Regions from separate parts of the Bacillus sp. Marseille-P3661 genome, predicted to be linked through region 2. Evidence: riboswitches for the same ligand, from Rfam matches in the RefSeq annotation. Region 2 holds a riboswitch; the other holds the start of a gene.
The links. A riboswitch is a leader RNA that binds a small molecule or an ion and turns the genes downstream of it on or off. The one in region 2 is predicted to bind thiamine pyrophosphate.
Positions count from the first base shown of each region.

Region 1: another riboswitch for thiamine pyrophosphate. It lies ahead of thiC (phosphomethylpyrimidine synthase ThiC); the one in region 2 lies ahead of tenA (thiaminase II).

Region 1 covers NZ_LT965958.1:156,385-160,005, forward strand. The annotation lists gene C1724_RS23380 (flotillin family protein) at 29-1,564, shown strand; TPP riboswitch at 1,679-1,793, shown strand; gene thiC (phosphomethylpyrimidine synthase ThiC) at 1,926-3,621, shown strand, end outside.
Region 2 covers NZ_LT965954.1:398,646-402,266, reverse strand. The annotation lists gene C1724_RS12975 (transglutaminase domain-containing protein) at 1-882, shown strand, start outside; gene C1724_RS12970 (hypothetical protein) at 980-1,195, opposite strand; TPP riboswitch at 1,340-1,446, shown strand; gene tenA (thiaminase II) at 1,634-2,311, shown strand; gene C1724_RS12960 (ABC transporter ATP-binding protein) at 2,304-3,065, shown strand; gene C1724_RS12955 (ABC transporter permease) at 3,075-3,621, shown strand, end outside.

The DNA.
Region 1 (3,621 bases), on a different contig from region 2:
CAAATCTAACTTAGGAGTGGTGCTTACTATGTTAAACCTCATATGGCTGATCTTAGTTGGAATTTTACTGCTTATTTTAATTGTTGGCGGAGCGATTGGTTTTATTGTTTTTAAAAAAAGATATAAAACAGCTAGCTCCAATCAAGCGTTAATCATTACTGGACCGAAACTAGGAAATCCTGATCAAGACCCTCGGATTTTTGAAGATGAAAATGGTCGTAGCTTAAAAATTATTCGCGGTGGCGGTGTGCGACTGAAGCTATTTCAAACATGTACTCCAATTGATTTAAACTCCTTTCAAATCAAATTAACAACTCCCAAAGTGTACACTTCACAAGGTGTTCCCGTTGTTGCCGATGCTGTTACATCCGTAAAAATTGCTGATAGTTTAATAGGAATTGCAAATTATGCAGAACAATTTTTAGGAAAAAAACAAAATGAAATTGAGGATGAGGTGTCAAAGGTTCTAGGCACAAATCTTCGCGCAATCTTATCAAAATTAACAGTTGAAGAGATTAATAATGATCGAGAATCATTTAATCAACAAGTGCAAGATATTGCGCAAAAGGAATTAGATAATATGGGCTTTAAAATCACTTCTTTTGGTTTAGATGATTTGCGTGATGCTGATGAAGAAAATGGCTATCTTGACAATTTAGGGCGGCCGCGGATTGCTGAGATCCGCAAAAAAGCAGAAATGGCTGAATCAGATGCTGAAAAAGAAACACGAATGTACAAAGCAAAGAATGATCAAGAGGCACAGGATGAAGAGAATAAACGATTGACAGCCATTGCTCAATCAAAAAAGGAGCGAGATATTAAAGAAGCGCAAATTAAAGAAGAAACTGAAAGAGCTCGCGCAAAATCAGAGCAATCCTACGAATTGGAGAAGGCTCGACTTGCTCAACAAGTGAAGGAAGAAGAAATGAAAATTCAGTTTATCGAGCGGCAGCGTCAGGTTGAATTAGAGCTTGAAGAACAAAAGCGACGTAAAACACAAGCAGATGCTAATGCATATGACATTAAAGCCAAAGCTGAGGCAGAGGCTGATAAGGCAAGAATTGATGGTGAAACGAAAGCACTCATCGAAAAGCAGAAGGGTCTTGCTGAGGCGGCTGTTATTCGTGAACGTGGTCTTGCCGAAGCGGAGGCAAAGCAGTTAATGGCTGAAGCGATGGAAAAATACGGTCAGGCAGCGATTCTTGAAATGTTTATTGATATGCTGCCAAAATATGCTCGTGAGGTTGCGCTTCCATTATCAAAAATTGAAGGAATGAAAGTAATTGATATGGGCGGTTCAGAGTCTGGAGGCGCTACGAAAATTACGAATAATGTGACTAAGACAATGGTGGGTATACAAGAGAGTTTAAAGGAAACAACAGGTATGGATGTCAAGGCCATGTTGGAGAGCTTTGTATCAAGAGGTAATGTCAATAACTTTGGAAATAGCAAGGATACCTATGAACCTGGAAATTCTAATGAAGATACCTCGACTGATCACAAAGAATCAAACCAGGAAAACGTTGAAACTGTAAAAGGGTCAACAATAGACACAACGGAATAGACTAGGATAATAAGGCATCACTAACAGTTTGTTAAGTGGTGCTTTTGTATTAATATTTAAAAAATTGTTGATATTTACCAAAGTAACTTATATAATTTAAATTGTTAATTTAATAGCATTAACTAGGGGTGTCCAATGAGTTGGGCTGAGAGAGAAACACAATGAAGTTTCTTGACCCTTCGGACCTGATCTGGATCATACCAGCGTGGGGAAGTTAGATTTTTATATTTGTAAAATAACTACTTCTACATATTAAAGCCGGGTCCATCCAACATAGTTGGATCCCGGCTTTTTTTGTACTTCTCCCTTTGCTTGCCGTCAGATCTCGTCTTTTTACAAAATAAAAAGGAGAGATTTTTTTATGAGCACATCGTCTTTGAATCAAGAAAGTATCACTATTCAATCAAGTTTCCCAGGTAGTAAGAAGGTTTATGTAGAGGGTTCACGACCAGACATTCGTGTTCCAATGCGTGAAATTGAGTTGAGCCCGACATCTAGCACAGTTGGTGAAGAACCAAATCCACCTGTAACCGTTTATGATACGAGTGGACCTTATACGGATGCAACTTATAAGGTGGATATTCAAAAAGGACTTCCAGCTATTCGCAGTTCATGGATCCATGAACGTGGTAACGTAGAAGAATATGAAGGGCGTATGATTAAGCCTGAGGATAATGGAATCAAAGATCCTTCCAAGCATGTGAATGTTGTAACTTTTCCTGGTTTATCTCGTAAACCTCTTCGTGCTAAAAATGGCCAGAATGTCACCCAACTTCATTATGCGAAGAAAGGTATCATCACTCCTGAGATGGAATTCATTGCCATCCGTGAAAATTTGTCAGCTGATTTCGTAAGAGACGAGGTTGCAAAGGGTCGTGCTATAATTCCATCCAATATTAATCATCCTGAAATTGAACCGATGATTATTGGCCGAAATTTTCATGTGAAGATTAATGCTAACATTGGGAATTCAGCGGTTTCTTCATCGATTGAAGAGGAAGTAGAAAAGATGACATGGGCTACTCGTTGGGGAGCAGATACTATTATGGATTTATCTACTGGTAAAAACATCCACACTACACGCGAGTGGATTATCCGCAATTCACCTGTACCAGTTGGAACAGTACCGTTATACCAAGCTCTTGAAAAAGTAGATGGAGTAGCGGAAAACTTAACATGGGAAGTTTATCGAGATACTCTTATTGAACAAGCTGAGCAGGGTGTTGATTATTTCACAATTCACGCTGGTGTGCGACTACGATATATTCCGCTTACAGCAAATCGGGTTACTGGAATTGTTTCAAGAGGCGGATCGATTATGGCGCAATGGTGCTTATATCATCATCAAGAAAATTTCTTATACACGCATTTTGAAGAGATTTGCGAAATTATGAAAACATATGATATTGCCTTTTCACTTGGTGATGGGCTGCGCCCAGGTTCGATTGCTGATGCAAATGATGAAGCGCAATTTGCAGAACTTGACACACTTGGCGAGCTTACAAAAATAGCTTGGGAACATGATGTGCAAGTAATGGTTGAGGGTCCTGGTCATGTACCGATGCACTTAATAAAAGAAAATATGGATAAGCAGCTAGAAACTTGTCAGGAAGCTCCTTTTTATACATTAGGCCCACTTACAACAGATATCGCACCGGGTTATGACCATATCACGTCGGCAATTGGTGCAGCAATGATTGGGTGGTATGGCACCGCAATGTTATGCTATGTAACACCAAAGGAGCATTTAGGACTTCCCAATAAAAATGATGTTCGTGAAGGGGTTATTACTTATAAAATTGCTGCTCACGCTGCTGATCTTGCAAAAGGCCATCCCGGTGCACAAAAGCGTGATGATGCATTATCCAAAGCCAGGTTTGAGTTTAGATGGAGAGATCAATTCAATTTATCACTTGACCCTGAGCGTGCAATTGAATATCATGATGAAACATTACCTGCAGAAGGAGCAAAAACAGCGCATTTCTGTTCAATGTGTGGGCCAAAGTTTTGTTCAATGAGGATTTCACACGATATTCGCAATTATTCTAAAGAAAATA
Region 2 (3,621 bases):
TTAGAAGGAAGATGGTACCACTTGGATGCCACGTGGAATGACCCTGTTCCAGATGAAAAGGGCAGAGTTTTATATCATTATTATTTATTATCAGATCAAGAAATATCTAAAGATCATAGTTGGACAACTGGCGGAATAAATGGCGAAGAAATGCCATACCCGATTGCAAAGACAACTTACTTTGAAGAATTACAAACAAAAATTAATACTACAAATGAAGCGGATCGATTTACAGCATTGCTAAATGAACTAGAATTACAATATCTATTACCCGAATTTACTGCGACTACTATACAGGAGCTAATAAATTTAATAGAAAAAGGCTTTAATAATTATAACGAAGAGTTTAGTATTCGCTACGTTGATCTGAAAGGAATCCATATGTCTGATCTGCGTAAAATGATTTATGAAAGTGCAATTAAATTGGGTGTGAATGCATGGAGTTATGGATTTGTTTCGTATACCAAAGGATTAACAGACAATGATAAGCTCATAACAATTTCTAATATAGTATACCAGCAAGTTCCCGAACAGAAACAGGATGATAAAACAAGTATTAATTATCCAACTCCTGGCTACGAATCGATTGGTACTTTTGCAAATGTTGCAAAAGATAAACAATGGACGATTCAATTTGACTCACCTATTGATTTTTCATCCGTTACAACCGAAAATATAATGATTTATAGCTCAGATGGCAATAAATTGTCAACCATTGACTACTCCTTAAAAGACTCTAACTCTTTATCGATTAGTAACAAGGAGGACTATAAAACAGGAGAAACATATTACTTATATGTGAAGAATACTATTAAAGGGACAAATGGTAAGAAAATTAAAGATTCCGTTTCAATAAAATTTACAATACAGAAAAATATTTAATGCTTACAATTGTTAGGTTGTTTGTTTATTGATAAATTTGAACAGTATTGAATTATAACAGGATAAGCGCCTGCCTATGGATGGAGGCGCTTTGAAGTTACTTATTCTTTCCATCAAAGAAACGTCCAAATTGTTCCATTTCTTTATTGGGTTGTCCAGAAAGATGGAAAGGGTTAGCATTCATATGTTGTTGAGGATCTGCATCTATTCTTATCCCTATTTTGTTGGCGCTAGATAACGGATCTGATATAGGTCCCTCATGGGAACCGTCAAAGTGTGGGTGTTTTTTTGAGATGTCTAATCTTCTTACCATATCTGGTCTCCTTAAATTAAAAAATTTAATTATAGCATTTGTTTATGCAAGGTAAATATGTATCATATGAAAATTTTTTTGTTGCAACAAACGCCTATATATGGTAAATATTAGATAGACGGAAATGAAATGAATATATATTATCGTTACTACTAGGGGTGCTGTAAAGGCTGAGAGGGACAATTGAGTTTGTCTTAACCCTTAAACCTGATCTAGGTAATACTAGCGAAGGGAAGTGGTGTGTGTGCGGAAAAATTCAGTGTTTCATTGAATTTTCAAATTTATTCCAAGCTTAAAGCTTGTTATGGGTTATGTATACTTTAAACCACTTCTTTTTAAGAGGTGGTTTTTTTGTGTTAGGGGGAATTTAATTAGACCATAAATAGACGTATTCATTGTTTTATATTGTTAAAGTAATACAAAAAAGGATGGATCAGCATGAAGTTTAGTAATCAATTATTTGAGAAGGTAAAACCAATATGGGATCAAAATCATGCCCACCCATTTGTACAAGAAATTGGAAGTGGTACATTAGCAACTGAAAAGTTTCGCTTTTATATGGTGCAAGATTATCTATATTTAATTGATTTTGCCAAGCTCTTCGCTTTAGCAACAGTAAAAACAAATGATGTTGAATTGATGAGAAAGTTTGCACATCTGCTAGAGTCAACTTTGAACGAGGAAATGTCATTGCATAGACAATATGCTTCTCGTTTCGGTATCACATCTGAAGAGTTAGAAAACGCTGCAGCTTCTCCAACGACATTGGCATACAGCCACTATATGCTCCACATCGCACAAAACGGTTCGTTAGCAGAATTAGTTTCAGCATTATTACCATGTATGTGGAGTTATTGGGAAATTGGAAAAGATCTAAGAACCAAAAATCCAGAGTCCCAAAATCATGAATTTTTTGGTGAATGGATAAAAATGTACAGTTCAGATGAATTTGGGTCGTTAGCATTGTGGTTAATCAATTTATTGGATGAATTAGCTGAAGGAAAGTCAGGAAAAGAGATTGCTAGATTAGAAGAAATTTTTCTAACAACCAGTAAATTTGAATATATGTTTTGGGATACAGCCTACAAACAAGAAACGTGGCCTAGTTATGAATGAGATTGCGCTTGAATTTGATAGGGTTAGTTTTCGTTATGATAATGGTAAAAAAAACATTATAAATTCATTAAATCTAAAAGTAGAAAATGGTGAATTTGTTAGTATTATTGGTCCGAGCGGATCGGGAAAAAGTACAATTTTTCGTCTTATAACTGGATTAGAAACACCGACGTCAGGTTCCATCTTGGTAAATGGTATTCCTATGAATGATCGATTAGGATCAGTAGGCTACATGCCTCAACAGGACTTGTTATTACCATGGCGCACAGTTTTAGAGAATGTGGTATTACCTATTGAATTAAAGAAAAATAAGCGAACTTGGTCAAAAGCTGAAATGGTAGCTTTATTAGATGAATTTGGATTAAAGGGTTATGAAAATCAATATCCTGCAAATTTATCTGGTGGGATGCGTCAACGAGTTTCTTTTTTAAGAACAATCATGACCGGATCAAATATTTTGTTGCTAGATGAACCATTCAGCGCCCTTGACGCTATTACGAGGTTAATGATGCAAGAGTGGTTGATTGAAAAGTGGGATAAGTATAAACAGACGATTTTATTTATTACACATGATGTAGACGAAGCACTACTATTATCAGATCGTATTCTTGTTTTAACAGATCATCCTATTTCGTCGCTTAAAGAAGTATATGTACCTTTAGAACGGCCAAGAAGGATAAGGGATTTTGGGGAACAAAAAATAATCGAAATAAAAGAGCAGCTAATAGAGCAGCTAAGATTCGGAGTGAAGTGATTGGTAAATATAAAATATTACTTTTCCTCAACCGTTATATTCATAATCACAATTATTTCTTGGGAAATTGCGGCGAAAATTGTAGATAAGGCATTTATTTTACCATCACCTTCTGCAGTAATTGTAAGACTGTGGGAGTTGAAGTTCACGTTATTTTTAGTGCACCTTCCGAAAACCTTACTTATTATTTTAGTGGGATTGTCTATATCAATTGTATTCGGGATTGTAGTCGGGATTTGTATGAGTTTAAATAAATCAGTTGAAAGAGCATTGTATCCAATCTTAATTGCTTCACAAACAATACCAATTATAGCTTTAGCGCCAATCTTTGTACTTTGGTTTGGATATTCAATCTGGAGTAAGGTTGTTGTAACAGTATTAATAACATTTTTTCCAATTACTGTAAGTGTTTTTGATGGACTTAAGGCATCTAGCAAGGAGTTTGAAGAGTTATTTCTGACAATGGGAGCAACTAAACAAGAGATTTTTCTAAAACTAAATATTCCAAATGCACTTCCTTACTTTTTCTCGGGACTTAAGGTCGCTGTTACATTAA